Regions from separate parts of the Nocardioides sp. NPDC047086 genome, predicted to be linked through region 3. Evidence: riboswitches for the same ligand, from Rfam matches in the RefSeq annotation. Region 3 holds a riboswitch; each other region holds the start of a gene.
What was found. Region 3 has a riboswitch for cobalamin ahead of ABZ796_RS26615 (VWA domain-containing protein). Riboswitches for the same ligand answer to the same signal wherever they lie in the genome.

Region 1: linked by a shared signal. The riboswitch ahead of cobN (cobaltochelatase subunit CobN) and the one ahead of ABZ796_RS26615 (VWA domain-containing protein) in region 3 are both predicted to bind cobalamin.
Region 2: linked by a shared signal. The riboswitch ahead of ABZ796_RS06570 (ABC transporter substrate-binding protein) and the one ahead of ABZ796_RS26615 (VWA domain-containing protein) in region 3 are both predicted to bind cobalamin.

The regions. Positions count from the first base shown of each region.
Region 1 is NZ_JBEYUV010000021.1:83,015-93,797, reverse strand. It holds gene cobN (cobaltochelatase subunit CobN) at 1-2,862, opposite strand, end outside; cobalamin riboswitch at 2,896-3,019, opposite strand; gene ABZ796_RS16425 (GNAT family N-acetyltransferase) at 3,019-3,579, opposite strand; gene ABZ796_RS16420 (NAD(P)/FAD-dependent oxidoreductase) at 3,590-5,038, opposite strand; gene ABZ796_RS16415 (alpha/beta fold hydrolase) at 5,095-6,246, opposite strand; gene ABZ796_RS16410 (lyase family protein) at 6,243-7,517, opposite strand; gene pcaG (protocatechuate 3,4-dioxygenase subunit alpha) at 7,526-8,074, opposite strand; gene pcaH (protocatechuate 3,4-dioxygenase subunit beta) at 8,071-8,847, opposite strand; gene ABZ796_RS16395 (IclR family transcriptional regulator) at 8,931-9,674, shown strand; gene cobT (nicotinate-nucleotide--dimethylbenzimidazole phosphoribosyltransferase) at 9,854-10,783, shown strand, end outside.
Region 2 is NZ_JBEYUV010000006.1:30,372-41,154, forward strand. It holds gene rhaS (rhamnose ABC transporter substrate-binding protein) at 1-607, opposite strand, end outside; gene ABZ796_RS06550 (ABC transporter permease) at 613-1,686, opposite strand; gene ABZ796_RS06555 (ABC transporter permease) at 1,683-2,726, opposite strand; gene ABZ796_RS06560 (sugar ABC transporter ATP-binding protein) at 2,723-4,249, opposite strand; gene ABZ796_RS06565 (NAD(P)H-dependent oxidoreductase) at 4,428-5,126, shown strand; cobalamin riboswitch at 5,155-5,342, shown strand; gene ABZ796_RS06570 (ABC transporter substrate-binding protein) at 5,396-6,451, shown strand; gene ABZ796_RS06575 (iron chelate uptake ABC transporter family permease subunit) at 6,451-7,614, shown strand; gene ABZ796_RS06580 (ABC transporter ATP-binding protein) at 7,611-8,372, shown strand; gene ABZ796_RS06585 (hypothetical protein) at 8,476-8,610, shown strand; gene ABZ796_RS06590 (hypothetical protein) at 8,752-8,931, shown strand; gene ABZ796_RS06595 (glycoside hydrolase family 16 protein) at 8,947-9,813, opposite strand; gene ABZ796_RS06600 (hypothetical protein) at 9,972-10,196, shown strand; gene ABZ796_RS06605 (amino acid permease) at 10,193-10,783, shown strand, end outside.
Region 3 is NZ_JBEYUV010000063.1:344-9,751, forward strand. It holds partial or broken gene ABZ796_RS26605 (cobyrinate a,c-diamide synthase) at 1-1,356, opposite strand, end outside; gene cobO (cob(I)yrinic acid a,c-diamide adenosyltransferase) at 1,350-1,964, opposite strand; gene ABZ796_RS26615 (VWA domain-containing protein) at 1,964-4,090, opposite strand; cobalamin riboswitch at 4,115-4,256, opposite strand; gene cbiE (precorrin-6y C5,15-methyltransferase (decarboxylating) subunit CbiE) at 4,273-5,469, shown strand; gene bluB (5,6-dimethylbenzimidazole synthase) at 5,597-6,238, opposite strand; gene cobM (precorrin-4 C(11)-methyltransferase) at 6,231-6,971, opposite strand; gene cobJ (precorrin-3B C(17)-methyltransferase) at 6,968-8,593, opposite strand; gene ABZ796_RS26640 (precorrin-8X methylmutase) at 8,590-9,258, opposite strand.

The DNA of each region.
Region 1 (10,783 bases), on a different contig from region 3:
GAAGTTGTCCGCGGCCGGCTCGTCGAGGTCGGCCACCATCCGGACGGCGTCGTCGAGCATCGAGACGACGTGCGGGAACGCGTCGCGGAAGAACCCGGAGATGCGTACGGTCACGTCGATCCGGGGCCGGCCCAGCTCGGCGAGCGAGATGACGTCGAGGTGGGTGATGCGACGCGACGCCTCGTCCCACTCGGGGCGCACCCCGAGGAGCGCGAGCACCTCGGCGACGTCGTCGCCGGACGTACGCATCGCGCTGGTGCCCCAGACCGAGAGCCCGACCGACGTCGGGTAGTCGCCGGTCTCGTCCAGGTAGCGCTGCAGCAGCGAGTCGGCCATCGCCTGCCCGGTCTGCCAGGCCAGCCGGCTCGGGACCGCGCGGGGGTCGACGGTGTAGAAGTTGCGCCCGGTCGGAAGTACGTTGACGAGCCCCCGCAGCGGCGAGCCAGAGGGCCCCGCGGGGACGAAGCCACCGTCCAGCGCGTGCAGGACGGCGCCCAGCTCGTCGGTCGTCCTCGCCAGGCGAGGGACCACCTGCTCGGCGGCGAAGGCGAGCACCTGCTGGACGGCCGGGTCGTCGTGGAGCGACTCGGCGACGGCCGGGTCCCAGCCGGCCGCGTCCATGCGCTCCACCAGAGCGCGAGCCTGGGTCTCGATCTCGTCGACGGTCCGGGTGTCGGCGCCCTCCTTGAGGCCGAGGGCCGCCCGCAGACCGGGCACGGCGCCGCCGACGCCGCCCCAGACCTGTGCGGCGCGCAGGATCGAGAGCACCAGGTTGATCCGCGCCTCGCCCTCGGGGGCGCCGCCGAGCACGTGCAGGCCGTCGCGGATCTGGGCGTCCTTGATCTCGCAGAGCCAGCCGTCGATGTGGAGCATGAAGTCGTCGAAGTCGTCGTCCTCGGGACGCTCCTCCATGCCGAGGTCGCGGTGGAGCTCGGCCGCCTTCATCAGCTGCCAGATCTCGCCGCGGATGGCGGGCAGCTTGGCCGGGTCCATCGAGGAGATCCGGTCGTACTCCTCCATCAGCCCTTCCAGCCGCGCGATGTCGCCGTAGGACTCCGCGCGCGCCATCGGCGGGACCAGGTGGTCGACGATCGTGGCGTGCGCGCGGCGCTTGGCCTGGGCGCCCTCGCCCGGGTCGTTGACCAGGAACGGGTAGATCAGCGGCATGTTGCCGATCGCCGCGTCCGGGCCACAGCTCGCCGAGAGGGCGGCGTTCTTGCCGGGCAGCCACTCCATCGAGCCGTGCTTGCCGAGGTGTACGACGGCGTCGGCGCGGAAGCCGTGCTCCAACCAGCGATAGGCGGCCAGATAGTGGTGGGACGGAGGCAGGTCGGGGTCGTGGTAGATGGCGACGGGGTTCTCGCCGAACCCGCGCGGCGGCTGGATCAGGATGACGATGTTGCCGGCCTGGAGGGTGGCCAGGACGAGCTCGCCGTCGTCGTTGACGAACAGGTTGCCCGGCGTCGGACCCCAGGTCTCGACCATCTGTTCGCGTAGGTCAGCAGGGAGATCCTTGGTCCACTCGTCGTAGGACGCCTTGGAGATGCGGACGTGGGCGTCGGTGAGCTGCGCGTTGGTCAGCCACTCCTCGTCCTGGCCGCCCGCGGCGATCAGCGCGTGGATCAGGGCATCGCCGGCGGCCGTGTCGTCCGGGCCGTCGAGGAGGCGTACGACCTCGTTGTCCTGCCCCAGGTCGTAGCCCTCCTCGCGGAGGCGGCGCAGCATCCGGATTGCGGAGACCGGGGTGTCCAGGCCGACCGCGTTGCCGATCCTGGCGTGCTTGGTCGGGTAGGCGGAGAGCACCAGCGCGAGGCGCTTCTCGGCGTTCGGAGTGTGGCGGAGCCGGGCGTGGTTGACCGCGATCCGGGCCACGCGGGCGGTGCGCTCGGGGTCGGCGACATAGTGGGGGAGCCCCTGCTCGTCGAGCTCCTTGAAGGAGAACGGGGCGGTGATGATCCGGCCGTCGAACTCCGGGATCGCGATCTGGTTGGCCGAGTCGAGCGGCGTGACGCCGTCGTCAGAGACCTCCCACTCCGCGCGCGAGCTGGTGAGGCACAGACCCTGGAGCACCGGGATGTCGAGCGCCGCCATCCGCTCGACGTCCCAGGCCTCGTCCTCACCGCCGGCGGAGGCGGACGCGGGCACGGAGCCGCCGGCCGCGAGCACGGTCACGATGAGCGCGTCGAGGGTGCCGAGCGCCTCGTAGAGGTCGTCGGGCGCCGAGCGCAGCGAGCCCGCGAAGACGGGTACGCCGGTGGCCGTGCCGGTCGCGTCGATGGCGTCGGCCAGCGCGTGCGCGAAGGCGGTGTTCCCGCTGGTCTCGTGGGCGCGGTAGTAGAGCACCCCGATCCGAGCCTTCCCGCTGGTCGAGCCGCTAGGCGAAGGCGTGTGGAGCGTTGTATCGAGCTTGTCGAGATGACCAACACGCTCCGCGAACCCCCACGCCGGCACCTCCGCCGGCGGCTCGAACCCGAACCCGGTCAGCAGGACCGTGTCGGAGAGGAACGCGTGCAGCTGGGCGAGGTTGGCCGGCCCGCCCTCGGCGAGATAGCGGTGGGCCTCCGCGGCGACACCCATCGGCACCGTGGAGTGCTCCATCAGCTCGGCGCTCGGCTGCTGCTCGCCGCCCAGGACCACCACCGGCGTGCCGCGCTCCTTGACCGCGCTCAAGCCCTCCCACAGCTCGTTGGGCGAGCCGAGGAGCCGGAAGACCACCAGGTCGGCGCCGGCGACGACGGCCTCGAGGTCGGTCGCCCGCGACGGGTTCGCCCAGGCGTAGTCGGCGCCGCTGGCACGGGCTGAGAGCAGGTCGGTGTCCGAGGTGGACAGAAGGGCGATGCGTACGCGTGCAGGGTCGGCCATGCCGAGTTCCTCCTAGGGGTTCTCGCCCCGTCGATCGGTCGGATTGCCCGCGGCCAGTGTCTGGCTGTGCCCGTGCCCAGCAGCGGTACGGACGTCACAGTGGCGGAACCGCCCCGGACTCTCACCGGGTTCCTGCGCCACGAGCGTGCTCGCAGCCTACCCCGCGGGGCCCGCGAGCCAGGTCTCGCGGTTGATCTCGTACTCGACCTCGCCGTCGGCGTGCCCGGCGAGCGGCTCCTCGAACTCCTCCTGGAAGCTGCGCACGAAGCTCATCCCGACCGACGCCATGGTCGCCCGGGAGGCCTCGTTGACGGCCATCGTCTGCGCGATCACCGTGTCGAGGCCGAGGTCCTCGAAAGCGTGCCGGAGCAGCTCGCGCGACCCCTCCTTCGCGAATCCCTTCCGCCAGTGCCGCTGCGGGAGCCGGTAGCCCAGCTCGGCGGCATCGGTGCGGGGCGGATGGTCGGGCGGCTCGAGCATGTAGAGGCCCACGGCCTCACCGGCTGCGTACGCGATCCATTTGCCCTGCCCCTCGGTCTCCTTCGCCACCCGGATCCAGGTGTGCATCCGCTCCTCGGTCTCCTGCGGCGTGAGTGCGCGGGTGAACAGGAAGCGCAGCACCACCGGGTCGGAGTTGAGCTCGACCAGGAACGGCAGATGCTCCTCGCTCAGCGGGACCAGGTCGAGGCGCTCGGTGCGCAGGCGGGCTTGCGGCATGAGCCAGACGCTATCCAGGACGTACGCCGGTGGCACCCGGTTTCTCCGCGGCCAGGTGGCGCAGGGCGCGATGGGCGGCGTGGTAGCCGCACATGCCGTGGACGCCGGCGCCGGGCGGGGTGGCGGCGGAGCAGAGGAACATCCCGGGGATGCCGGTCTCGTAGGCGGTGAGGGTGGGTCGGACGATGAGCTGGCGAAGGGTGTTGGCGCCGGTGGAGATGTCACCCCCGACGTAGTTGAGGTTGTACGCCGCGTAGCCGGCCGGTGTGGTCACGTGGGTCGCCACGATCCGGTCGCGGAAACCGGGCGCGAAGCGCTCGATCTGGGCGAGCACCGCGTCGGTGGCGTCGCCCTCGTAGGCGTGCGGGACCTGCGCGTAGGCCCAGACCGGGTTGAGGTCTCCCGCCGAGCGGGACGGGTCCGCGACGTACTGCTGACCGAGCAGCACGAACGGACGCCCCGGCATCCTGCCTGCCCCGATCTCCCGCTCGCTGGTCGCCACCTCGGCGCTCGTCCCGCCGAGGTGGACGGTCCCGGCGCGGCCGATCTGCGGGTCGCGCCACGGGATCGGCCCGCGTACGGCCAGGTCGAGCTTGTACGCCGCGGGGCCGTGCTGCCACCTCCGCATCGCCCGTCGAGGCCGCTGGGGGAGCGCTTCACCGACGATGTCGGCGAAGCCACCGGGGCTGGTGTCGAACAAGGTCACATCGGCGTCCGGAAGGTCGGCCAGGTCACGGACGGTGGTGCCGGTGACGATGGTGCCGCCCAGCTCCTCGAGCCGCTGCGCCATGGCGAGGGTGATCGCGTGGGAGCCGCCCTCGGCGACGGGCCAGCCGTAGCGATGCCCGCTGACCACGAGCATGGTGCCCACCGCGGCCGTGCCCGGGCGCTCCAGCGGCTGGAACGCGTGCGCCGCGCAGCCGGCGAAGAGCGCCTTGGCCGGCTCTTCGCGGAAGGCCCGGGCGAGCACAGTGGCCGGGGGAGCGGCGCGCATCCCGAAGGAGGCCAGCCGGAACGGATGCCGCGGGGGCCGCACCATCGGGCCGAGGATGTGTTCCGAGATCGCGTCGAAGCCGCGGACGACCGGGCCGAACAGCTGCTGCCAGCGCCGTCCGTCGGCGCCCAGCCCGGCGGCTGTCTCCTCGACGGAGCGGTGCAGCAGCGCGGTCGTGCTCGCGTCCACCGGATGGGCCAGCTGGATCTCGGGGAAACGCCAGGTCAGGCCGTACTTCTCCAGCTCGAGGCCATGCAGGAACGGTGAGGCCACCCCGAGCGGGTGGATCGCCGAGCAGATGTCGTGGCGCAACCCGGGCAGGGTCAGCTCGGCGGTGCGGGTGCCACCGCCGACGGTCTCGGCGGCCTCGAGGACCGTGACCCTCACGCCGTGCTGCGCGAGCACGATCGCCGCCGCCAGGCCGTTGGGCCCGGCGCCGACGACGGTCGCGGAATGTGGCTTCATGGCCAAGTTCTTACGCTGGTCGAGCCGCGAGCGCCAGCGCTCGACCAGCGGGACGGTCATTCGTTCAGGACGCGGTTGGCGACGGCAAACGCGGTGTTGGCGGCGGGTACGCCGACGTAGATCGAGGTCTGCAGGAGCACCTCGATGATCTCCTCACGCGTCAGCCCGTTGGTGAGGGCGGCGCGGAGATGGAACTCGAGCTCCTCGAAGTGGCGCCCCGCGACCAGGGCGGTGAGCACCCCGATCGAGCGGTCACGGCGGGCGAGGCCGGGGCGGGTCCAGATGGTGCCCCAGGCATAGCGCGTGATCAGGTCCTGGTAGTCGCGGTTGACGTCGGTGATCGCGGCGGTGGCCCGGTCGACGTGGGCGTCGCCGAGCACCTGGCGGCGTACGTTCATCCCGGCCGCATAGGCCGGGTCTGCCGCGGTCACGTGGGAGGTGATCAGGGTGGAGACGGCGTGCGGGGCCTCGGCGGGAGCGAGGTGGCCGACGGCGTCGAGCGTGACGTGCCGCCCGTTGCGCACCCCGACGGCGATCTCCTCCAGCGAGGCCGGCGGCGTCGGGGCATCGTCGAGACCCGCGACCGCCAGGACCGGGGCCGCGATCTCGGCGAGCCGGCCGCGGACGTCGTACGTCGCCAGTGCCTCACACACCAGCGCGTAGCTCTCCGCGTCGGCGTCGCGCAGCGAATGGAGCAGGGCGCCGCCCCGGGCGGGCTCGCGCTCGAGGAAGCCGGGGGCGAACCAGCGCTGGGTGGAGCCCGCGATCTGGGAGGCGGTGCCGGCGGCACGCACGGTCGTCGCCCGGTCGTTCCAGCCCTCGGGCTCGCCGATCTTCGCGCCGGTGTTGGTGAGCACCGCGGCGCTCACCCGGGCGGGGGCATCGAGCATGAGCTGGAGACCGACGGCCCCGCCGACCGAGTCGCCGGCATAGGCGAAGGTGCCGTGGCGTTCGCCGCGGTCGGTGAGGACCCGGTCGACGCAGGCGAGTACGCCGGCGGCGAGGTCGGCCATCGAGAACGGCTCCTTGGTGGGAGCGCCGTGGCCGTGGCCCGGGAGCTCCCAGCCGATGACGTGGAAACTGTCCGCGAGCAGCTCGGCGGTGGCGGCCCAGAGCGCGGTCACCGAGGTGCCGAGCGACGGGCCGACGACCAGGAGCGGTTTGCTCGGGTCTCCGGCCAGCTCGACAGGGGTGATCCTCGGAGTCATGACGGGTCCTTCCAGAGTTCGGTCTTCCAGATTTCGTGGGCGCGGGCGAGAGTGGTGTCGATGAGGGCATCGGTGGCGCCGAGATAGTCATCGAGACCTGCAGCGGCCTCGGAGCCGGCCAGGATCTCGCCGCCTACGAAGCCGGTCAGCGACCGCTGTTCGGCCAGCAGGTCCGCGCCCGCGGCCTCGGCCGTGGCGCGCATCCGGGCGGCGTCGACGCGGAGCCCGGCGAGCAGCTCGGTGGTCTGCGAGGCGGCGACCACGCTCCGCCGGGCCAGCGTGGCCAGGGTCTCCCACTCGACGTGCCAGGCGCCGTCGGGACGCTCATCGACGTAGGTCGCCGCCGTGGTGTGGAGCGTGGCGGCCAGCGGGGGAGCGGCGAGCGCGTGGCGGCGGACGAGCACCGAGAGCACCGGGTTGGACTTGTGCGGCATGGTCGAGGAACCGCCACGCCCCTCACCGGCCGGCTCGGCGAGCTCGCCGATCTCCGGGCGGGTCAGCAGGGTGATGTCGGTGGCGATCCGGCCCCAGGTGTCGGCCGTGGTGACCAGCGCGTCGGCGGGCGAGGTCAGTGGGGCGCGGTTGGTGTGCCAGGGCGCCTGCGGGGCCAGTCCGAGGGCGGTCGCCGTGGTCGCGGCCGCCTCTTGGGCGGCGGACACGGGGTCACCGAGACCGCGGAGCCGGGCCAGGCCGACGACCGCCGCCAGGGTGCCGGCGGCGCCGCCGATCTGGGCGGGCAGCGACGTACGCGTCCGGCGGAGCGCCTCGGCGGCATCGCTCAGGCCGGAGAGCCAGGTCGCGGCCTTGAGCCCGAAGGTGATCGGCACCGCGTGCTGGGTCAGCGTGCGGCCCGACATCACGGTGGTGCGGTGCTCCCGGGCGAGACCGGCCAGCGCGGCGGCCTGCGCGGCGAGCTCGTCCTCGACCCGGTCGAGCACGTCGGCGAGACAGAGCACGAGCGCGGTGTCGACGACATCCTGGCTGGTCAGGCCCTTGTGGAGCCATCGGGCCGCCTCGCCGTCGAGGCGGCCACGCAGCAGCTTGACCAGGCCGATGACCGGGTTGCCCCCGGCCTCCGCGCCCTCGGCCAGCCTCGGGACATCGGCCTCGGAGACCAGGCCGGCCAGCGGCGTACGTGCTTCCTCGGGGGCTATCCCGGAGGACACGATCGCGGCCAGCCAGGCCTCCTCGACACGCACCATCGCGGCGAGATAGGCGGCCTCGGAGAAGAGATCCCCGGCGCGCTCCTCGCCTGGCCACAGCAGCGACATTCGACTCCTCAGCCGTAGGTAAGGAAAGTGGTCTCGCGGTCGCCCTGGAGGTGGATGTCGAATCGCAACCCGGTTGCGTCCGCAGTTGCCACCAGCGTCGCACGCTCGTCCTCGGACAGCGACACCAGCAGGGGGTCACCGGCGTTGGAGGGGTGCTCGGGCAGGTAGATCCGGGTGTGCAGCTTGTCGAGCAGACCGCGGGCGAAGACGGTGAGAGCGAAGAACGGTGCCGCGCCCTCCTTCGCCGGGCCGGGAAGCACGGTCGAGAAGGTGTAGTGACCGTTCGGGTCGGTGTCGGCGCGACCCCAGCCGGTGAAGGTCCAGCCGTCGCGGTGCAGCGACCCCTCGGCCTGCGGGACGTTGCCCTCGGCGTCGGTCTGCCAGATCTCGAGCAGCGCGTCGGGGATCGGGTTGCCGGCGCCGTCGTAGACCCAGCCGTGCAGCCGGATCGAGCCGGGGCTGCCCGGCGGGACGAGGTCGGCGTCGCCCTCGTAGGGGAGCGCGTAGCCGAAGAAGGGGCCGATGGTCTGGCCGGGAGTGCGGGTCGTGGTGCTCACAGGTCGCCCTCCTCGGGCTCGGTCCAGGTGCGGCTCGGGCCGGTCAGGACGATGTCCCAGCTGTAGCCCATCGAGTACTCGGGGGTGGAGAGGTCGTGGTCGTACTTCGCCACCAGGGCGTCACGGTCCTTCTGCGAGGTGATCGACTGGTAGATCGGGTCGAGCGCGAAGAGCGGGTCGCTGGGGAAGTACATCTGGGTGATCAGCCGCTGCGTGAACGCGCGGCCGAAGAGCGAGAAGTGGATGTGCGCCGGCCGCCAGGCGTTGATGTGGTTGCCCCACGGGTAGGGGCCGGGCTTGATCGTCTGGAACCGGTAGCGTCCCTCGGCGTCGGTGAGGCAGCGGCCGACGCCGGTGAAGTTGGGGTCGAGCGGAGCGGGGTGCTGCTCGCGCTTGTGGATGTAGCGGCCCGCGGAGTTGGCCTGCCAGATCTCCACGAGCTGGTTGCGCACGGGGCGTCCCTCGCCGTCGAGGACCCGGCCGCTGACCGTGATCCGCTCGCCGATCGGCTCGTTGCTGCCGGCGATGGTCAGGTCGGCCTCGAGCGGCTCCACGTCGGAGTGCCCGAAGCACGGAGCCCACAGCTCGATCGTCTCCGGGTCCGCGTGGCGCGGGTCCTTGGTGGGGTGGCGCAGGATGCTGGACCGGTAGGGCGGGTAGTCCAGCAGGGGCTGGCGTACGTTCTGACCCGCGGCCTCGGCCTCGGTGCTGTTCGCCTCGATCTGGGCAATCTCGGCCGAGAGGTCGGCTTGAGTCTCGGTGGTCGCTGTCACGTTCCGAACGCTAGGTGTGCGAGGCGTACGATGAAAGCATGGGCTTCCGCTGAGCGAAAGGCCCGCTGGAAAGGGTGAATCGGATGGCAGGTGGAAGCGGGGGCCGCACGGTCGCCTCGCGCGTGCTCGGTCTCATCGGCGCCTTCGACGCCGGCCATCGCCGGCTGACGCTCAGCGAGCTCGCCGGCCGAGCGGACCTCTCCCTCCCGACCGCCCACCGGCTGGTCGCCGAGTTGGTCGAGTGGGGCGCGCTGGTGCGGGACGAGGACGGGACGTACGCCGTCGGCCGCCGGCTGTGGGACGCCGGCCTGCTCGCGCCGGTCGCCACCGACCTGCGCTCGGTCGCGTCGCCGTTCCTCCACGATCTCTACGGTGCGACCCTGGAGACGGTCCATCTGGCCGTTCGCGAGGACGGCCACGTGCTCTATCTCGAGACGCTCCGCGGCACCCGCAACGTACCCATCGTCTCCTCGGTCGGCTCGCGCCTGCCGATGTACTCCACCGGCGTCGGCAAGGTGCTCCTGGCCCATGCGCCCGAGGACGTACGCAACCGGGTGCTGGCCGGCCCGCTCAAGCCGTTCACCCGCCACACCATCACCACCCCCGGCCTGCTGCGGCGTCAGCTCGACCGGGCGATCTCCGAGGGCTATGCGACCACCGTCGAGGAGATGACCCTCGGCGCTTGCTCGGTCTCGGTCCCGATCACCACCGCCTCCGGCGTCGTTGGTGCCCTCGGCATCGTCGTCTCCGACCTCCGCCGCAACCGCCTCCGCCTCGTCTCGGCACTCAAGGTCGCCGCCCAGGGCGTCTCCCGCGGCCTCACCTGACCCTGCTGGCCTAGCCTTCTCCGCTGGTCGAGCCGGATTCGTGAGGAACGAACAATCCGTGTCGAGACCAACACAGTCGATTCGAGCGCAACGGGGCTGCGTTGGTTTCGACACGCTCGCTGGCGCTCACGGCTCGACCAGCGAGGCCTGGCCGCGATGGGGTGGGGTACCTTGCGCGAGTGACGTTCCAGACCCCGCACGAAGACGTACGCCGCGCCGCCGCCGAGCGGCTGGGTGCCCTCGCGACACCTCCCGGAGCCCTGGGCCGCCTGGGAGAGCTGGCGGTCTGGGTGACCGCATGCCAGGGCGAGGTGCCGCCGCGGCCGGTCGACAACGTACGACTGGTGATCTTCGCCGGTGACCACGGCGTCGCCCAGCACGGGGTCTCGGCGTTCCCGCCGGCGATCACGGGCGCGATGGTGCGTACGTTCCTGGGCGGCCGGGCCGGGGTCAGCGCGCTCGCGAAGGCGCACGGCGTCCAGGTCCGGGTGCTCGACCTCGGTGTCGACGAGGAGTTCGAGGACCTCGACGCGGCGACCCGCGAAGCGCTGACGCAGCACAAGATCCGGCGGGGGAGCGGTGCGATCCATCTCGAGGACGCGCTGACCGCCGAGGAGAACACGGCGGCGCTGGAGGCCGGCGCCGCGGTGGCCCGTGAGGAGATCGCCGCAGGTGCGCAGCTGCTGATCAGCGGTGACATGGGCATCGGCAACACCACGCCCGCGGCGGCGATGGTGGCCGCCGGGCTCGGGCTCCCCGCGAGCGAGGTCACCGGTCGAGGCACCGGCATCGGCGACGACGCACTGCGGACCAAGACCGACGTCATCACCGCGGCTCTCCGCCGTGCCGGTGAGCGCGTCGGCGACCCGATCGAGACCCTCGCCGCGCTCGGCAGCGCCGACCTGGCTGCCACGACCGGCTACCTCCTCGAGGCCGCTCGCAGCGGCACCCCGGTGCTTCTCGACGGCCTGATGAGCGTCGCCTGTGCCCTCACTGCCGACCGGATCGAGCCGGGGGCGGCGGGGTGGTTCGCCGCCGGCCACCGCTCCACCGAGCCCGCCCAGTCGATGGCCTTGGAGAAGCTCGGCCTGGTGCCGCTGCTCGACCTC
Region 2 (10,783 bases), on a different contig from region 3:
TGTCGACGAGCTTGATGTCGGGGTGGCTGGCGGCCAGCTCCTCCTCCATCAGCTTGATCCACTCGTTCTGGTTGGTGGCGTTGGCCGCCGCGGAGAGGATCGCGATCTCGCCCTTGTCGCCGATCTGCTCGGCGATCAGGTCGACCTGGCTCTTGGCGATGCCGGCGGCGTCGGCCTGGCTGACGAAGACGTCGCGGAACTGCGGCTCGGTGTCGGAGTCCATCGTGACGACCTTGGTGCCGGCGTTGCGGGCCTCGTCGAGGGCGTCGCCGATGGCGGTCGGGTCGTTGGCCGAGACGACGAGCGCGCCGGCGCGCTGCTGGGTCGCGGTGTTGATGAAGCTGACCTGGGAGTCGGGGGTCGACTCGGTCGGGCCGACCTGCTTCCACTCGGTGCCGATCTCCTCGGCGGCCTTCTTGCCACCTGTGTCGGAGGCGTCGAAGTAGGGGTTGCCGAGATTCTTCGGGATGAAGGTGATGCTGCTGGTGTCGCCGCCATCCCCGCCATCGCTGCCGCTGCCGCTCCCGCCACCGCAGGCGGACAGGGCGAGGCCGAGGGCCGCAACGATGGCGACGGCACCGCCGGCGCGTCGGAACTTGCTGGTCATGTCTCTCACTCCGATTTCTTTGAGTTCTTCGAGGATGGTTCGTCCGAGCTCTGTTGCCGGCGATAGGTGCCGACGATGCGACCGGTCCAGCCGAGGACGCTGGCCGCGATGACCGCTGCGATGAGGAGTACGCCGGTGATGATCTGGATGAGGTTGGCGCTGAGGCCGTCCAGGCGCAGCGCGCTGCCGATGGCCCCGATCAGGACGACGCCGGCGATGACCCCGGGGATCGCGCCGCGGCCACCGAAGATGGACACCCCACCGAGCAGCACGGCCGCGATGACCTGGAGCTCCATCCCGGTGGCGTTGTCGCCGCGTGCGCTCCCGTAGCGCAGCGTGAAGTAGATGCCCGCCAGCCCCGAGACCAGCCCGCTGAGCGTGAACAGGATCAGCTTCGTACGGTCGACGTTGACGCCGGAGAAGCGGGCCGCGTCCTTGCTGAGACCGGCGGCGAAGATGCCGCGCCCGAAGGGCGTGAAGTGCAGGACCACGGCGAAGATCAGGATCAGGACGACCAGCGGGATCGTCATCATCGGGATCTGGGAGTCGCCGATCCGGGCCTGGACGAGGTCGCCCCAGGCGTCGGGCCAGTCGGTGATCGCGGTGGTGCCGAGCGCGCCGACCGCGATGCCGCGGAAGAGCGCCATGGTGCCGATCGTGACGGCCAGCGAAGGCAGCCCGTAGCGGGTGACGAGCACCCCGTTGAGGGCTCCCGCGACGGCGCAGGCGAGCAGGGCGAGCACCATCGCGGCGACCATCGGGACGCCCTCACGGTGCAGCACCCCGAACAGGACGCTGGAGAGCCCGACGACGCTCGCGACCGAGAGGTCGATCTCGCCGGTGATGATGATCAGCGTCATCGGCAGCGCGATCAGCAGGATCGGCGTGATGTCGAGGACCAGGAAGTAGACCGTGATCGGGTCGGAGAAGTTGAGGATCGCGATCGAGGCGTACGTCCACACGACCACGAGCAGGGCGATGATCGCCGAGTCCCTGGTCATCAGGGTGCGCTGCCACCACGGCTTGGCGTGCGCTGCGTACGTCCTCGTCGGCGTCTTCTCAGAGGCAAGCAGACTCATGATTCTTCCCTCTCCGCGAGGAGCTTGTCGTGCTGACGGCGGGCGAAGTAGCGGTCCAGGACGATCGCGCCGATGATCAGCGCACCGACGACGGCCTGCTGCCAGAAGTCGGGGATGCCCAGGACCGGGAGCGCCCGGTTGATGGTGGTGAGGAGGTACGCCCCCAGGGCCGCCCCGAGGACCGTGCCGCTGCCGCCGAAGATGGCCACGCCACCCACGACCGCGGCGCCGACGGCCTCGAGCTCGATGCCCTGGCCGACACCGGAGCTGATGGTGCCGTAGCGGGAGACGTACAGGATCCCGGCAAGGCCGGCGAGCGCGCCCGAGGTGGCGAACGCCTGCAGGACCCGGCGCTTGTCACGCAGCCCGTAGAGGGTGGCGGCGTCGGGGTCGGAGCCGATCGCGTAGAACTCGCGGCCGACGCGGGTGGAGCGCATCAGGTAGATGGCCACGGCCAGCAGCGCGAACGAGATCCAGGCGAGGTTGGGGATGAAGAGGAACGATCCGGTGCCGAAGTCGAGCAGCCCGGGCGGGATGTCGGAGGCGTTGATCCGGTCGCTGCCGGCCCACTCGAGCATGATCCCGCGGTAGACGTAGAGCGTGCCGAGGGTGATGACCAGCGCCGGCACCTTGGCGAAGGCGACCAGCGCCCCGTTGATCAGGCCGAGCACGGCGCCCGCGGCGACGGCGATCAGGACGACCAGGATCACCGGGAGCCCGGTGTCGAGGAAGAGACGCCCGGCCAGGTAGGCCGTGAGACCGAGGGTCGAGCCGACGCTGAGGTCGACGTTGCGGGTGATGATCACCATCGCCTGGCCGATCGCCAGGCAGACGAGGATCGCGGGGGTCAGGGTGAGGTCGCGCCAGCCGTCCGTGCTGAACAGGAAGTTGGGGTTCACCGCCGTGGTCACGACGAGCAGCGCGATGAAGGCGACGGCGATGCCCGTCTCGCGCTGCTTCAGGAGCCAGGTCAGCCGGCCGGCTGCTCGGTGACGTGGCTGCGGCGCGGCCGGGGCGGGCGCGTCGAGCGTGGTGGTCATGATGCCTCGCTGACGTTCAGGGTGGTGGAGTGGTGGGCCGTCGCCGCGCGCATGACGGCCTCGGGAGTCGCGTCCTCGCGGCTCAGCTCGGCCGTCTGGTGGCCCTCGCTGAGGACGATCACCCGGTCGGCCATACCGAGCACCTCGGGGAGCTCGGAGGAGATCATCAGGATCCCGAGACCCTGCTGCGCGAGGGTCGAGAGCAGGCGGTGGACCTCGGACTTGGTGCCGACGTCGATGCCTCGGGTCGGCTCGTCGATGATCAGCACCTTGGGCCGGGTCGAGAGCCACTTGGCCAGGACGACCTTCTGCTGGTTGCCGCCCGAGAGCGTGCCGGCCAGGGTGTCGAGCGTCGCGGCCTTGACCTCGAGCCGGGCGGCCCAGTCGGCGGCCGAGCGGTTCTCGATGCCGGTGCTGATCAGCCCGGTGCGGGCGAGCCGGCCGCTCGTCGGGAGCGTGATGTTGCGCGAGATCGGCGCGTCCAGGACGAGGCCGTGCTGGCGACGGTCCTCGGGGACGAACGCCAGGCCCATCTCGATCGCCCGTCTCGGGTCACCCGCGGGGACCTGGCGACCCTCGAGGGTGACCTCGCCGCTCTCGTAGGGGTCGACGCCGAAGATCGCCTGGGCGACCTCGCTCCGTCCGGCTCCGACGAGGCCGGCCAGGCCGACGATCTCGCCTTCCCGGACGGTGAGGCTGATGTCCTGGAAGAGGCCGGTGCGGGTGAGGCCCTTGACCTCGAGCAGCGGCTTGCCGACGGTGGCCTCGAGCTTCGGGTAGAGGTCGGAGACCTCGCGCCCGACGAGCCGCTGGACGATCTGGTCCTCGGTGACCGCCGAGATGGGGTCGGTGGAGATGTAGCCGCCGTCGCGCATCACCGTGATGGTGTCGCAGAGCGCGAAGACCTCGTCGAAGCGGTGGGAGATGAAGACCACGGCGCAGCCCTGGTCGCGCAACGTGCGCGCCACGCTCATCAGCCGGTCGACCTCGTTGCCCGAGAGGGCGGCGGTCGGCTCGTCCATGATCAGGACCTTGGCGTCGAGCGAGAGCGCCTTGGCGATCTCGATCAGCTGCTGGTCGGCGATCGAGAGGCCCTCGGTGGGACGGTCGGGCTCGATCGGGACTCCGAGCCTGGCGAAGAGCTCGACGACCTCGGTGCGCATCGCGGCGCGGTCGATCCTGCCCCAGCGATTGGTCGGCTGACGTCCCATGAAGATGTTCTCGGTGACCGAGAGGTCGGGGAAGAGGGTCGGCTCCTGGTAGATGACCGCGACCCCGGCCTGCTTGGCGTCGGCAGTGTTGCGGAAGTCGACCTGTTCCCCGGCCAGCAGGTAGTCGCCGGCGTCGCGGCGGTAGAGCCCGGCGACGATCTTGACCAGGGTCGACTTCCCGGCTCCGTTCTCCCCCACGAGCGCGTGGATGGATCCGGCCTCGACCCGGAGGCTTCCGGAGCGGAGGGCGCGTACGGGGCCGAACGACTTGGCCACGTCCCGCAGCTCCAGTGCGGCGGGTGTGTCCGGCATGGGCAACTCCTCGAATTGAAAGGTTTCAAGTCTGGTTTACGCTAGTGATGGCAATCACATACGTCAACACTCTGAGGCCGCTAATTTGAGCGAGATCCGGACTTTGTCCTCAGACCGCTTCGACGCCCGTCCGCATCCAGGCGGGAATCCCACCGCGTCAGACGGCGTTCAGGACCCCATGCACGCACTCTGGGTATGGGCACATCCGCACGCGTCATCACTCAACGGACGGCTGCGCGAGATCGGCGTGAACGCGCTCGGCGCGGCGGGCTGGAGCGTCGACGAGATCGACCTCTATCGAGAAGGTTTCAATCCACTTCTGGTGGAGCAGGGCCAGGCCGACGTACGCCGCCACCAGGAGCGGCTGCGGGAGGCCGATCTGCTGGTCGTGCAGTTCCCGCTGTGGTGGTATTCGGTGCCGGCCATCCTCAAGGGCTGGATCGACCGGGTCTTCGAGTCGGGGTTCGCCTTCGACGTACCGGACCCGGAGACCGGCAAGCCGCTCAAGTACGGCAAGGGCGGCCTGGTCGGCAAGCGCGCGCTGACCGTGGTCACCGCCGGTGACCGGGCCGCGACCCTCGGGCCGCGCGGGATCAGCGGAGACATCGAGGACGTCCTGTGGCCGCTGCTGCACGGCACGTTCTGGTACACCGGGATGGACCCGCTCCGACCGCACCTGATCACCGACGCCGACACCATCGACGCCCAGGCCGTCGCGCGCGTCGAGGCCGACCTGAGCGTACGTCTCGAGGGTGTGATGACGGAGCCGCGGATCGGCTACCGGCCGATGGCCGAGGAGCACTACGACCACACGATCAGGCTCCACGCTTCGGTCGCGCCCGGGGAGGACGGGCTGAGCGCCCATCGCGAGGGCTGAGGTCGTACCCCGCCCGCGCACGGTCGCCTGCTACGGTCGTGTGGCCAGCCGCTCGGGACGTAGTCCCGGCACGGGAACCCGGTGAGAGTCCGGGACTGACGCGCAGCGGTGTGGGTGACGGACGGGACACTGTGCCACTGGGCCCTCGGGCCTGGGAAGGCGTCTCGCTCCGGTCGATCCCGAGTCCGAAGACCTGCTGGCCCTGCAGCAGACCGCTGCCGGTCAGCACGGGCGACGCGCACCAGCCCGCGACCTGCTCGAGGACCGACGTGCACCTGTCCCGCACCATCCGACCCTTCCTGGCCCGAACGTTCACCGCGAGCACCGTCCTGATGCTCGGCTCCGCGCTCGCCGGCTGCTCCGCCGACCAGCCCGCCGGCGCAGACCGGGCGGCCACCGAGGCCGCGGGCTTCCCGCTCACCCTGACCAACTGCGGGCGTGAGATCACCCTCGAGGCACCGCCCGAGCGTGTCGTCTCGCTCAACCAGGGCACCACCGAGATCCTGCTCTCGCTCGGCCTCGCCGACAAGATGGCCGGCACCGCCAACTGGACCGACCCGGTGCTCGACTCGCTCGCCGCCGACAACGAGGACGTGCCCCGGCTCGCCGAGAACGCGCCCTCCTACGAGCGCGTCCTGGAGGCCGAGCCCGACTTCGTCACCGCCTCCTTCATCAGCACGCTGGGTGAGGGCGGGGTGACCACGCCCGAGGACCTGGAGAAGCTCGGCGTGGGCTCCTACCTCTCCCCCGCCGAGTGCCTCAAGGACAACGAGGGCGACGACGACGGCACCCGCCACGATGTGCTCGAGATCGACACGATCCTCCAGGAGATCACCGACCTGGCGCGGATCTTCGGCGTCCCCGAACGGGGCGAGGAGCTCGTCGCCGACCTGACGCGCCGCCTCGAGGCCGCCGAGAGCAAGGCGCCCGACGACGAGGTGAGCGCGATGTACTGGTTCGCCAACTCCGAGTCGCCCTACCTGGCCGGCTGCTGCGGCGGCCCGGGGATCATCGGCCGCACCCTCGGCATCGAGAACGTCTTCGACGACACCACCGACGAGTGGCCGCAGATCAACTGGGAGACCGTCGCCGAGCGCAACCCCGACGTCATCGTCCTCGGCGACCTGACCCGCAAGAGCCAGACCGCCGAGACCGCCCGCGCGAAGATCGACTACCTGAAGAGCAACCCGGTGACCGCGCAGATGGACGCGGTGAAGAACGACCGCTTCGTGACCCTCTCCGGCGCCGAGCTCAACCCCTCGATCCGCACGGTCTACGCGGTGGAGAACACCGCCGACCAGCTCGCCGACCTCGGCCTCCGCTGATGTCGGTACGCCTCCCCGACCGGCCGAAGCGTCACCCCCGTCGGCCGAGGCGTCAGCCCGGTCGGCCGACCTGGCACGGCCGTGACGGCTCGGCCGACGTACGTGACGGCTCGGGCGACGGGGGTGACGGCTCGGGCGACGGGGGTGACGGCTCGGCGATCGGGGTCGCCGGGGTCCTGCTGTGCGTCGCTCCCCTGGCGGTGCTGGCCTCGGTCGCAGGTGCCATCACCGTCGGGCCCTCGGACCTGGGCGTCGCCGATGTCTACGGCGTGGTCGCCGACCGGGTGGGCCTCGGCTCCTCCGACCTCACTCTGCTGCAGCAGAGCATCGTGTGGGACCTGCGGCTGCCGCGTACGTTGCTGGCCGGGATCTGCGGGGCTGGGCTGGCCATCTGCGGGGTGATCCTGCAGTCGCTGCTGCGTAACCCGCTCGCCGACCCGTTCGTGCTCGGCATCTCCTCGGGTGCCTCCACCGGGGCGGTCGCGGTCGTCGTGCTCGGCATCGGGTCGGGCGCGATCGGCCTCTCGACCGGGGCGTTCGCGGGCGCGCTCGTCTCGTTCGCGCTGGTGCTGCTGCTCGCCTCGCTCGCCGGCGGCACCACCGACCGGCTCGTGCTCGCCGGCATCGCCGCCACCCAGCTCTTCTCCGCGCTCACCTCGTTCATCGTGTTCACCGCGGCCGACGCCGAGCAGACGCGCGGGGTGCTCTTCTGGCTGCTCGGGTCGCTCTCCTCGGCGAGTTGGACCGACGTGCTCGTCTGCGGGGTGATCGTGCTCGGCGGGCTGCTCTGCTGTGTCGCGGGCGCCGGATGGCTGGACGCGTTCGCGTTCGGCAACGACGCGGCGGCCTCGCTCGGCGTCGACGTCACCCGCATCCGGGTCGTACTCCTCGTGCTCACGGCACTGATGACGGCCGTCATCGTCTCCACGTCCGGGGCGATCGGCTTCGTCGGACTGGTGCTGCCGCACCTGGCTCGCGCGCTGGTCGGAGTCGGACACCGGCTGCTGCTCCCGGCCACCGCGCTGCTCGGCGCGATCTTCCTGATCTGGGTCGACACCGCGGCCCGGACGGTGATCGACCCCGAAGAGCTCCCGGTCGGGGTGGCCACCGCGCTGGTCGGGGTGCCGGCCTTCGCGCTGGTGCTGATGAGGGCACGCCGATGACGGCGCTCGAGGCCGGCCGGGTCCGCTGGGCACCCCGTGGCCGGATCGTCGTCGACGACGTGTCCCTCCGGGTCGAGGACGGCACCACCGTCGGGCTGCTCGGCCCCAACGGGTCCGGGAAGTCCTCACTGATCCGCATCCTCGCCGGGCTCCGGCCGCCGTCCTCCGGAGACGTAAGCCTCGACGGCCGCCCGCTCACCGGCATGTCCCGGCGCCGCCTCGCACGGCGGCTGGCGGTCGTGGAGCAGGAGCCGGCGACCAGCCAGGACCTCCGCGTCCGCGACGTCGTCGCCCTCGGCCGGGTCCCCCACCGCCCGGCCTGGGCACCCGACAGCGCCGAGGACCGAACAGTCATCGAGGAGGCCGCCGCCCACGCCGGCATCGCCGACCGCCTCGACCAGCGCTTCTCGACCCTGTCGGGCGGCGAGCGGCAACGTACGCAGATCGCGCGAGCGCTCGCCCAGGAGCCGGAGATCCTGCTCCTGGACGAGCCGACCAACCACCTCGACGTACGTCACCAGCTCGCCCTGCTCGCACTGGTCCGCCGGATGCCCACGACCTGCCTCGTCGCACTGCACGACCTCAACCTCGCCGCCACCTACTGCGACCAGGTCTTCGTGCTCTCGGAAGGCCGCGTCGTGGCCGGCGGCCCGCCCGCACAGGTGCTCACCGAGACCCTCATCTCCGAGGTCTACGGCGTGCGGGCCCGGGTGCACCACGACGACGGCGTCGTCATCCGTTTCCTCGGCCCGGCGTGATGGATAGCCGGGCCGAAGCGGCCTGCTATCGGACCGCTCCGGCAAGTACGAGAGCAAACTTCTGGTTCAGTGAGCCGAACACCGTTTCTCGGACGGAGAACCCGTGAAGACAACCGGTATCGCCGCTGCGCTGGTCACCGTCGCGCTCTTCACGACCGCGTGCGGCGGCAGCGATGACAACGGAGGCAACGCCGACCGCGACTCGTCGGGCGGCGGCGGCTTCAGCGCGACGGACTGAGCGGCGTACGACGAATGCTCCGACGCCACCTGCGAGGTACTCGTCGAGAAGGGCACCGAGATCGAGCTCGACCCGGACCTCGCCTGGGAAGGCACCCCGGGCCTGGACACCGGCGGCTGGGAACGGCTCACCGTCACCGACGTGAGCCCGACCGGCGTAGGGCTGACGCTCTCGGCAGCGGGGAACTCGAGCACCGGCGGCCTGGCCACGATCATTCCGGTCGGCGACAGCAAGGCCTACTACCTCAAGGGCATGACCGCGAAGGTTCTCGACGCCTCCGAGGAGCAGGCCGTGCTGTCGCTCAACTGGTCCGGCTCCTGAACGGAACCGGTTCGCTCAGAGCTGGGAGTCGTAGACGCGTACGTAGTCCACGACCATGCTCTGCGGGAACTGGGTCGTGCCGTCGGGGTTTCCGGGCCAGTTGCCGCCGACCGCGACGTTGAGGATGAAGAAGAACGGCTGGTCGAAGACCCAGGGGTTGGCTCCGGTGTTGGCCGTGGTGAAGGTCTGGTAGGCGACGCCGTCGACGGACCAGGTGATCGAGCCGGGCTGCCAGTCGATGGCGAAGGTGTGGAAGGTGTCGGCGAAGGACCAGCCCTGCGGGTGCATGTACTGACCGGTGATGCCGTTGCCGCCGGAGTATCCCGGACCGTGCAGGGTTCCGTGGACCAGATGGGGCTCGTAGCCGACGTTCTCCATGATGTCGATCTCACCGGCGTTCGGCCACGGCGTGTTCGGGAACTGGCCGCCCAGCATCCAGAACGCCGGCCAGATCCCCTGGCCGCGCGGGATCTGGATCCGCGCCTCCAGGCGCCCGAACTTCGGCTGCACCTTGCCCTTGGTGGTGAGCCGGGCCGAGGTATAGCCGCTCCCGCTCTGCCGGGCGGTGATGACCAGGTTGCCGTTGCCGTCGAGCGCGGAGTTGTCGCGGGAGTCGGTGTAGGTCTGCAGCTCGTTGTTGCCCCAGCCCCCGCCGCCGGTCTCGAAGTTCCAGTTGGCGCCGTTGGGGGCGCTGCCGGCGGGCCCGTCGAACTCGTCGGACCAGGTGAGGGCAGCGGCCTCGACCTCTCCGGCCCGGGTTGCACCGCCGGCCTGGGTGTCGGGCACCGCGGCCGGCGCGGCCAGCGGGGCGACCAGGACGAGAGCCAGAGCGGCGGTCGCCGTGAGTGTGGTGCGGATGGTGCGGATCCTCGAGCTACGCATCGAACGCTCCTTCATGGGGGTTAACTGTAAGGCGACCTTACTGTTATTTGCCGTTCGGTGGAACGGAAACGCCGGGCGACGTCCGGTCACCGCGAGAACACGCTCGATGCGCTCTAATTGGTCCCCGGAGCGGGGCCATCGGGGGCTCCGCAGGTGAGGTGATCGCATTGGCACGGGATCCGTACAGGCCACGGACGCCGATCATCGGCATGACGATGGTGTTCCTCGCGTTGGCGATCGTCGGGGTGACGGCGTACCTGCACCTCGGCTGGTGGTCGCTGCTCGGCTACGCCGCAGCGGCGGTCGTCGCCGTGGTCGGCGGATGGCTGCTGTTCAAGGACGTGCCCGAGCCACCGCACTCCGGACCGGGAGCGAGCCGATGACCGACACCGACGACCAGACCGGCAGCCAGGCCAGCGGCCTGACGGACGAGGACGAGGGCTACCACAAGAGCCTCAGCCCGCGGCAGCTGCAGATGATCGCGATCGGCGGCGCCATCGGCACCGGGCTGTTCCTGGGGGCAGGCGGCCGCCTCCACGAGGCCGGGCCGGGCCTCTTCCTCGTCTACGCCCTGTGCGGAGTGTTCGTCTTCCTCATCCTGCGCGCGCTCGGCGAGCTCGTGCTGCACCGGCCCTCGTCGGGATCGTTCGTCTCCTACGCGCGCGAGTTCCTGGGCGAGCCGGCCGCGTTCGCCGCCGGCTGGATGTACTTCCTGAACTGGGCGATGACCTCCATCGTCGACGTCACCGCGATCGCGACGTACATGCACTTCTGGGGCACCTTCGAGGTCGTCCCGCAATGGGTGATCGCGCTCGTCGCGCTCGCGGTCGTGCTCTCGATGAACCTGATCTCGGTCAAGCTCTTCGGCGAGCTGGAGTTCTGGGCGGCGCTCATCAAGGTGGTCGCGCTGCTGGCCTTCCTCGTGCTCGGGATGATCGTGCTCGCCGGCGGCGAGGACCTCAACGGCCAG
Region 3 (9,408 bases):
GCCGTCGACGATCCAGGCTGCCTGGGTTCCGGCCGGGGGCGAGGTGGTGGTGCGGTGGAACTCGTGGCCGCTGACCTGCTCGCCGGCGCGGGTGAGGAGGGAGTCGGAGAGGGCGGTGGCGACCGGGTAGCGCAGCGTGAGTCGCTCGCTCATGGCGGCGTGGGCGGGGAGGGCGCCGGCCATGGGTACGCCGTCGAGGGACTCGGCCAGATAGAGGAGCCCGGCGCACTCTGCGACCGTCGGGACGCCGGCTTCGACGGCGGCCCGGAGGTCCTCGAGCAGGGATCGGTTGGCGGCGAGCTCGGCGGCGTACATCTCGGGGAAGCCGCCGCCGAGGTAGATCCCACTCGTGCCCTCGGGGAGCGCGGGATCGGTGAGCGGGTCGAAGGAGCGTACGTCGCAGCCTGCCGCCTCCAGGAGCTCCTCGGTCTCGGGGTAGCGGAAGGTGAAGGCGCGGCCGCCGGCGACGGCGATCACAGGGCGCGCTGTGTTGGTCTCGACACGCTCGCCGGCGCTCGCGGCTCGACCAGCGGGGGCGGCTCGACCAGCGGTGGCACCGCTGGTTGAGCCGGCGTCGTGAGGTACGAGCGACGCCGTGTCGAAACCAACACGGTCGTCCCCGCGCAGCTCCAGCAACGGATCCCAAGCGACATCGTCGAGGTCGGGGGCGGAGCGGGCGACGTCGAGCAGGTCGGACAGGTCGAGGTGAGCCGCGACCTGCTCCCCCAGGCGCTCGATCAGCGCGACCGACTCGTCGCGCTCGGCGACAGGAACGAGACCCAGGTGACGCGACGGGGACGCGAGCGACTCGTCCCGCGGCAGCATGCCGAGCACCGGCAACCCAGCCTGCTCCAACGCCCGCCGGATCTCGGAGGCGTTGCGCCCGGGAGAGCAGCGGTTGAGCACGACTCCCCCGATGCGTACCGACGGGTCGAAGGCCGCCATCCCGGCGGCGATCGCGGCAGCGGAGCGGGACATCCGGGCGACGTCGAGGACCAGGACCGCCGGCGAGGAGGTCAGCGCCGCGACGTGGGCGGTGGAGGCGAAGCCGTCGGTGCCGAGGCGGCCGTCGTAGAGACCCATGACACCCTCGATGACCGCCACGTCGGCCCCCGCAGCACCATGCAGCAGCAGCGGCACCACCCGTTCGATGCCGACCAGATGCGGGTCGAGGTTGCGCCCGGGCCGCCCGGTGGCGAGCGCGTGGTAGCCGGGGTCGATGTAGTCAGGGCCGACTTTGTGCCCGCTCACCGTCATCCCGGAAGCGCGCAGCGCCGCCATCAGCCCGGTGGCGATGGTCGTCTTCCCCGAGCCGGTCGAGGGAGCAGCGACCACCAGCCGGGGCAGGGTCACCATTCGATGCCCCGTTGGCCCTTCTGGCCGGCGTCCATCGGGTGCTTGATCTTGGTCATCTCGGTGACCAGGTCCGCGACCTCGAGCACGGCAGGGTCGGCGTCACGGCCGGTGATCACGACGTGCTGGCGCCCCGGGCGCTCGGAGAGCACCGAGGCCACCTCCTCGGCGGAGACCCAGCCCCACTTGATCGGGTAGGTGAACTCGTCGAGGACCAGCAGGTCGTAGCGCTCCTCGGCCAGGCACCGCTTGATCTCGGCCCAGCCCTCGGCGGCGGCCGCGGCGTGGTCCTCGGCCTCGCCCTGCTTGCGCGACCAAGACCAGCCGGAGCCCATCTTGTGCCAGTCGACCGGTCCACCCTCGCCGGTCTCCTCGTGCAGCTTCCCGAGGCGCTCGAGCACGGTCTGCTCGCCGATGCGCCACTTGGCCGACTTCACGAACTGGAAGACCCCGATCCGCCAGCCCTGGTTCCAGCCACGCAGCGCGAGCCCGAAGGCGGCGGTCGACTTCCCCTTGCCGGGCCCGGTGTGGACCATCAGCAGCGGCCGGTTGCGGCGCTGGCGGGTGGTGAGCCCGTCGTCGGGTACGTTCAGCGGCTGTCCCTTCGGCATCAGGCAGCGCCCCTTCCCACGGTGGATCCGGTGTACCCGTGGACGGCGGAGGTCAGCGCCTCGGCGCTCACCTCGGCGACCGGCACGTGCTCGGCTCCCAGATGCACGGCCAGCTCACGGGCCAGCCCGAGCCGCATCGGTCCGCTCTCGGAGTCGATGACGATGGTGGTGACGCCCAGGCCGGCGACGTACGCGGCGGCCTGCTGCGAACGCCGGACGGCGTCCTTGCCGTGGGCCTGCGCAGTTTTTCGGGATGAGTTGGCGCGGCCGTCGGTGACGACCACCAGCAGCGGGCGCAGATCGGGGTCGCGGAGGTGCTCGCGCTGGAGCACCCGGGCGGCCTCGAGGAGGCCTTCGGCCAGCGGCGTACGTCCTCCGGCGGGCACCTCGTCGAGGCGTGCCGCGGCGAGGTCGACCGACCCGGTCGGCGGCAGCACGAGCTCGGCGCTCTCGCCGCGGAAGGTGATCATCCCGACCTTGTCGCGGCGCCGGTAGGCGTCGAGCAGCAGCGAGAGGACGGCGGCTTTCACCTGGGCCATCCGCTTGCGCGCGGCCATCGACCCGGACGCGTCCACGCAGAAGAGCACCAGGTTGGCCTCGCGGCCCTCGCGGACCGCGGTGCGGAGATCCTCGGTGCGCAGCTCGACCTTCGCGGACGTACGCGGACGGGCGGCCTGCTTGCCCGCGGCCGCCTTGAGCGTCTCGACGAGATGGAGCGAGCCGCGGGTGCTGGTGTTCGCGCCGATCCGGCGGCCGCTGCTGCCGATCGCCTTGCTCCGGCCGCCGGAGCGGCCGGTGCCGAGGCCGGTCGCGGTCAGGAGGCGGGGGCGGTAGGCCGGGGCGGCGGCGGTGACGGACTCGGGCGCGACGCCGGAAGGCGACTGTGGCCGGTCGAGTGCGTCATCGGCTGTGTTGGTTTCGACACCGCTCGCTTCGCTCGCGGGCTCAACCGACGGGGGTTCATCCTCGGTCGAGCCGCCGGAGCCGCTAGGCGGAGGCCCAGCGGAATCTGACTCAGTGAGACCAACAGGGTCACCTTCGGCGCCCGAGTCGTCCCCCGAGCCATCCGCAGGCCCGCCCTCCGGCGGCTCGGGCGGCAGCTCCTCGTCGCCGAGGATGCGGTCGAGCAGGTCCTCGTCGAGACCGGGAGCGTCGAACGGGTTGCGACGGCGGCGGTGCGGCAGCGCGAGCAGGGCGGCGCGGCGGATGTCTTCGCGGGTGACCTCGGAGCGGCCGGCCCAGGCCGCGTGCGCGACCGCGGTGCGCGCGGTGACGATGTCGGCGCGCAGCCCGTCGACCTCGAACGCCGCGCAGACCTCGGCGATCTTGAGCAGCCCGGGCGCGGTGAGCCGGACCTTCCCGACGAGAGTGCGCGCGGTCGAGACCCGTGCGGTCAGGTCGCGCTCGGCGGCGACATAGCGCTCGACGAACGCGGGAGCGTCCAGGTCGAAGGCCATCCGGCGGCGTACGACCTCGGCGCGCAGCGCCGGATCCCGGGGCGCGGCGACCTCGACGGTGAGCCCGAAGCGGTCCAGCAGCTGCGGGCGCAGCTCGCCCTCCTCGGGGTTCATGGTGCCGATCAGCACGAACCGGGCGGCGTGCTCGACCGAGACGCCGTCACGCTCGACCGAGACCCGGCCCATGGCGGCCGCGTCCAGCAGCAGGTCGACCAGGTGGTCGTGGAGCAGGTTGACCTCGTCGACGTAGAGCAGACCCCGGTGTGCCCGCGCGAGCAGGCCCGGCTCGAACTCGACCGCGCCGCGAGAGAGCGCGCTCTCCAGGTGGAGGGAGCCGACGACCCGGTCCTCGGTGGCACCCACCGGGAGCTCGACCAGCCGCACCGGGCGGCTCTCCACGACGGCGGCGGACCCGAAGGGCCCGTCCGGCGACTCCGCGGACGGGTCGGCCGGGTCGATCGAGAACCGGTCCCCGGCGTAGACCGAGATCGAGGGCAGCACGGCCGCCAGGCCACGTACGGCCGTCGACTTCGCGGTCCCCTTCTCGCCACGGACCAGGACCCCGCCGATCTCCGGGGAGATCGTGGTGAGCACGAGCGCGAGGCCCATGTCGTCGAGGTCGTCCGCCTGGCAGCCGAGGACGGCAGAAAATGGGTAGTGCACCGGCATGAGAGGCTCCCGCTCCCTATCGCGTTGGATGGTTGGACGCGGGGCCGGTCTTCGGACTTGTCGAGTCCCCGTGATGGGGCTCGATTCACCGCAGCGGGCCTGTGCCGGATTCTCACCGGCTTCCCAGATTCTCCCCAGTCGGGGCACCTCGCGCCTGTGCGGTCACTGTAGCGTCTGGCCTCATGATCGTCGTGGTGGGCATCGGTGCCGGAGGTTGGGACGAGATTCCCGTACGTCACCAGCATCTGATCCGGGAGTCCCCGGTCCTCCTCGGCGGCAAGCGTCACCTCGACCTCGTCCCGGACGTTCCCGGCCAGCGTCGCGAGCCCTGGCCCTCGCCGCTGCGTGACGGTCTCCCGGCGCTGCTCGACGATGTCGGGGACGCGGTCGCCCTGGCCTCGGGCGACCCGCTGGTCTCCGGCATCGGGACGACCCTGATCTCGCTCCTCGGTCGGGAGAACGTACGCATCGAGCCGGCCGTCTCCTCCGTCGCCCTCGCCCGCGCCCGGATGGGCTGGCCGGCCGAGTCGTGCGTGGCCGTCAGCCTGGTCGGCCGCGACGTGTCGCTGGTCGCCCGCGAGCTCGCACCCGGCCGCCGGATCCTGGCACTCTCCTCCGACGAGTCGACCCCCGCGTCGATCGCGGACCTGCTGGTCTCAGCCGGTTTCGGAGAGTCCGCGATGACCGTGCTGGGCGACCTCGGGGCGGAGACCGAGAGCGCTCGGTCCGCGACCGCTTCGGTGTGGAACGGGGAGTCGCCGCGGCTCAACATCGTGGCGATCGAGTGCGTCGGCGCGCCCCTCTTCGGCTGGACCGCCGGCCTTCCCGACGACGCCTTCGAGAACGACGGCCAGCTGACCAAGCGCGACCTGCGGGCCTCGGCCCTGGCCCGACTGGCGCCCACACCTGGCGCGCACCTGTGGGATGTCGGCGCCGGTGCCGGGTCGATCGGGATCGAGTGGATGCGCGCGCACCCGTCGTGCACCACGACCGCGGTCGAGGCCTCCCCCGAGCGCGCCGCCCGGATCGCCCGCAACGCGGCCCGTCTCGGCGTCCCCGGGCTGAATGTCGTCGAGGGCCGAGCCCCCGATGCGTTGGGCGATCTCCCGGCACCCGACGCGATCTTCATCGGCGGCGGCGCGACCCGCCCCGGCGTGCTCGACACCTGCCTCACCGCCCTCCGCCCCGGCGGCCGGCTCGTGGTCCACGGCGTCACCCTGGAGACCGAGCAACTCCTGGCGCGACAGCATGCCGAACTCGGCGGCGAGCTGACCCGGATCTCGGTCGAGTCCGTCGACGCCATCGGCACCTTCCGCGGCTGGGCCCCTCAGCGCACGGTGGTGCAGTGGTCCTACAGCGCGCCTTTTACTAGACGATGACACCTGGTGAATCCACCTAGTTCACAAGGTGTCATCGTCTAGTAAAAGCTCCGCATCTCATGCGAGGACGATGCGCTTCAGCTCTGATCGAAGAGGATGTACTTCTTCACCCGCCGATTCTGACGGACTACCCGAACTTCTCCTCGTGGACCACCGTCGAGAGCGGTGAGCGGTGGCGCCAGCCGAAGCGCTCCAGGTCCGGGGTGTCGGGAAGGTCGGCCACAGGGCCGACGCAGAGCCAGGCGACAGGACGTACGCCCTCGGGCATCCCGACCAGGTCGCGCAGGAACTCCTCGCGGTAGAAGCTGACCCAGCCGACGCCGAGGCCCTCGGCGGTGGCGGCGAGCCAGAGGTTCTGGATGGCGCAGACGACCGAGTAGAGGCCCGCGTCGGCGATGGCATGGCGGCCGAGGACGTTGGGGCCGCCGCGGGTCGGGTCGTAGCCGACCACGATGCCCAGCCCGGACTCGCGGATGCCCTCGATCTTGATCCGGGAGAAGGTCTCGGCCCGCTCGCCGGACAGGGTGGCGGCGAAGGTCTCCCGTTCGCTCGCGACGTGGGCGTGGAAGCGGTCGAGGCGGTCGGCGTCGCGTACGAGCACGAAGTCCCACGGCTGCGACATCCCGACGCTCGGGGCGGCGTGGGCTGCCGAGAGGACCCGCTCGAGGACGTCGGGTGGGATCGGCTCGCCGGTGAACTCCGCGCGGGTGTCGCGGCGGCGGTTGATCGCGTCATAGAGGTCCATCAGGCGCAGAGCTCCATCAGGCACGCACCCGAGCGGCGTCGTAGAGGAACGACTCACCCCCGTCGCGGGCCAGCGCGGGCCCGGCGAGGATGACGGCCGCCTGCCGCAGCCCCGCGTCCTCGACCGCGTCGGCGATCGTCGCCACCGTTCCACGCAGCACCCGCTCCGCGGGCTGGCTGGCACGGTAGACGACCACGACCGGGCACTCCGGGCCGTAGTAGGGCAACAGCTCGGCCATCAGCTCGCGGGTGCGCCGGATCGCCAGGTGGAGCACGAGCGTGGCGCCGGTCGCGGCGTACGCGGCGAGGGACTCCCCCTCCGGCATGGCCGTCGACCGTGCCTGGGTCCGGGTGAGGACGACCGACTGCGCCACCAGCGGAACGGTCAGCTCCCGCCCCACCAGCGCGGCCGCGGCCGCATAGGCGGGCACCCCGGGGGTCACGTCCCACGGCACCTCGGCCGCATCGAGCCGCCGTGTCTGCTCCGCGACCGCCGAGTAGACCGAGGGGTCGCCGGAGACGAGGCGTACGACCTGCTTGCCCCCACGATGGGCGGCGACGATCTCGCCGACGATCTGGTCCAGATCGAGCTTCTGGGTGTCGACCAGCTGGGCCTCGGGGCTGCAGTGCCCCAGCACCTCGGGGTCGAGGTAGGTGCCGGGATAGAGCACCACGTCGGCGGCCGCGAGCATCCTCGTCGCGCGTACGGTCAGCAGGTCGGCGGCGCCGGGCCCGGCTCCTACGAAGTGGACGGTCATCGGACATACCTCGGCGTCCAGACCTGCCCCGCCGCGGTCGCCCGCGTCGAGCTCGCCCCCACGATGACCAGGCACTTCATGTCGATGGAGGCCGCGTCGAGATCACCGAGCGTGGTCACCGTCAGCGACTCCTCGGCCCGCCCGACGTCGCGGCCGACGACCACGACGGTGTCGGGCTTGCGCTGCTCGAGGAGTACGTCACGAGCCAGTCCGATCTGCTCGGTGCGCGAGCGGGAGGCGGGGTTGTAGATGGCCAGCACCAGGTCGGCGGCGGCGACCGCGCGCAGCCGGTCCTCGACGACGGACCACGGCTTGAGCCGGTCGGAGAGAGACATCACCGCGAAGTCGGCACCGACCGGCGCGCCCGCACGCGCGGCCACAGCCTGGACGGCGCTGACCCCGGGCAGCACCCGGACGCGTACGCCCGCGTAGGCCGGGTCCTCGGCGGCCTCGAACACCGCGGAGGCCATCCCGAAGACACCGGCGTCACCGCCGGAGACGACGGCGACCCGCTCCCCCGCAAGCGCCAGGTCCAGGGCGTGCCGAGCCCGGTCGACCTCGACCGTGTTGCCCGACGCATGCCGCTGCATCCCGGCGCGCTGCGGCACCCGGTTGACGTAGGGCGCGTAGCCGACGACGTGTCCGACCTCGGCCAGCGCGGCCGAGACCTCGGGCGTCAGCCACCCGTCGGGCCCCGGCCCCAGCCCGACGACGAGCACCTCCCCGCCACCGCCACCGCTGGTTGAGCCGCGAGCGCCAGCGAGCGTGTCGAAACCAACACGGTCCCCCGACGCGCTCGATTCGACCGTGTTGGTCTCGACACGGAGTCGCTCGTTCCTCACGACTCCGGCTCGACCGACGGGGGTGGAGGCTCGACCAGCGTGCGGCGCGGGGGCGGTGTCGCCGGGGACGACGATGAGCGAGAAGTAGGGAACCGAGGCTGGGTCCACGTCCGCCACCGGCAGCCAGCGCTCCTCGGGCTGCGAGGCCCGCTCGACGTACCAGGCACCCTCGAGCCGCCCAGCGGCCTCGAGCGCGGAACGAACCGCCGGGAAGGTCCGGCCGAGCTTCATGATGATGGCGGCCTCGGTGTCGGCCAGCCGACGGGCGAGCTCGGGCTCGGGCAGCGTGCCCGGCAGCACCGTGAGGACGTCGGTCTGACGCACCAGCGGCGTCGAGACGGCGGCGGTGGCGGCGGCGAAGGCGGGGACGCCCGGCACGACGGAGGTCTCGTAGACCTCCTTGAACCGGTCGTGGAGGTACATCGAGGAGCCGTAGAAGAGCGGGTCGCCCTCGGCGAGCAGGACCACGTCACGGCCGGCGTTGAGATGGGCCGAGAGCCGCACCGCGCAGGACTCGTAGAACTCCGCCATCGCCCCGACGTACCCGCCCGGGTGGGTTGTGGTCCCCGTCGTGACCGGGTAGCGCAGCTCCTCCTCCACCGCACCGGCCGGGATCAGCGAGGACGCGATCCGGCGGGCGTGGGACTGCTTGCGCACCCCGGCGTGGTAGGCGATCACCGGCGCCGCGCCGATCAGCCGGGCGGCCTTGAGGGTGATCAGCTCGGGGTCGCCCGGGCCGATGCCGACGACGGTGAAGCTCCCACGGATCGGAGTGCTCATTCCTGCTCCTGGGCGAGTGCGTTGAGTGCGGAGGAGGTCATCGCGGAGCCGCCACGGCGGCCCCGGACGGTGACGAAGGGGATGTCGATCCCGTGGTCGGCGGCGAACGAGGCGAGCGCCTCCTTGGACTCGGCGGCGCCGATGAAGCCGACCGGGCAGCCGACGATCGCGGCCGGCCGGGGGCCGCCGTCGAGGATCATCTCGAGCAGGTGGAACAGCGCCGTCGGGGCGTTGCCGATGGCGACCACGGCCCCCTCCAGGTAGGGCTCCCACAGCGACAGCGCGGCGGCGGTGCGGGTCGTCCCCCAGGCCCGGGCCAGCGCCGGGACCCGGTCGTCGCCGAGCATGCAGAGCACCTCGTTCTCGCGCGGGAGCCGGCTGCGGGTGACCCCGGTGGCGACCATCGTCGCGTCGCACAGGATCGGCGCCCCGGCCTCCAGCGCGCCTCGCGCGGCCTTCACCAGGCCGGGGTGGATGACCAGGTCGGAGGCGAGGTCGACCTGGCCGCTGCCGTGGATCATCCGCACCGCGAGCCGCTCGGCGTCGGCCGGCACCGCGGAAAGGTCGGCCTCGCGCCGGATGGTCGCGAAGGAGTCGACGTAGATCGCCGGCCCCTGGTCGATGTAGTCGTAGCGACGGGTCGGGCGTGCCTTCGGCGACGGCACGAGTACGCCGCGCCACGGTGTCACCACGAGCGCCGGGCCCCGCTCCGCCAGCGCCTCGACGGCCGCCCGGTCCAAGGCTCCGTCGACGGCGGCGACGTGCTCACCCCCGGGCACCTCGCCGAACCCGAGCTCCTCGGCCGCAGCCGGCAC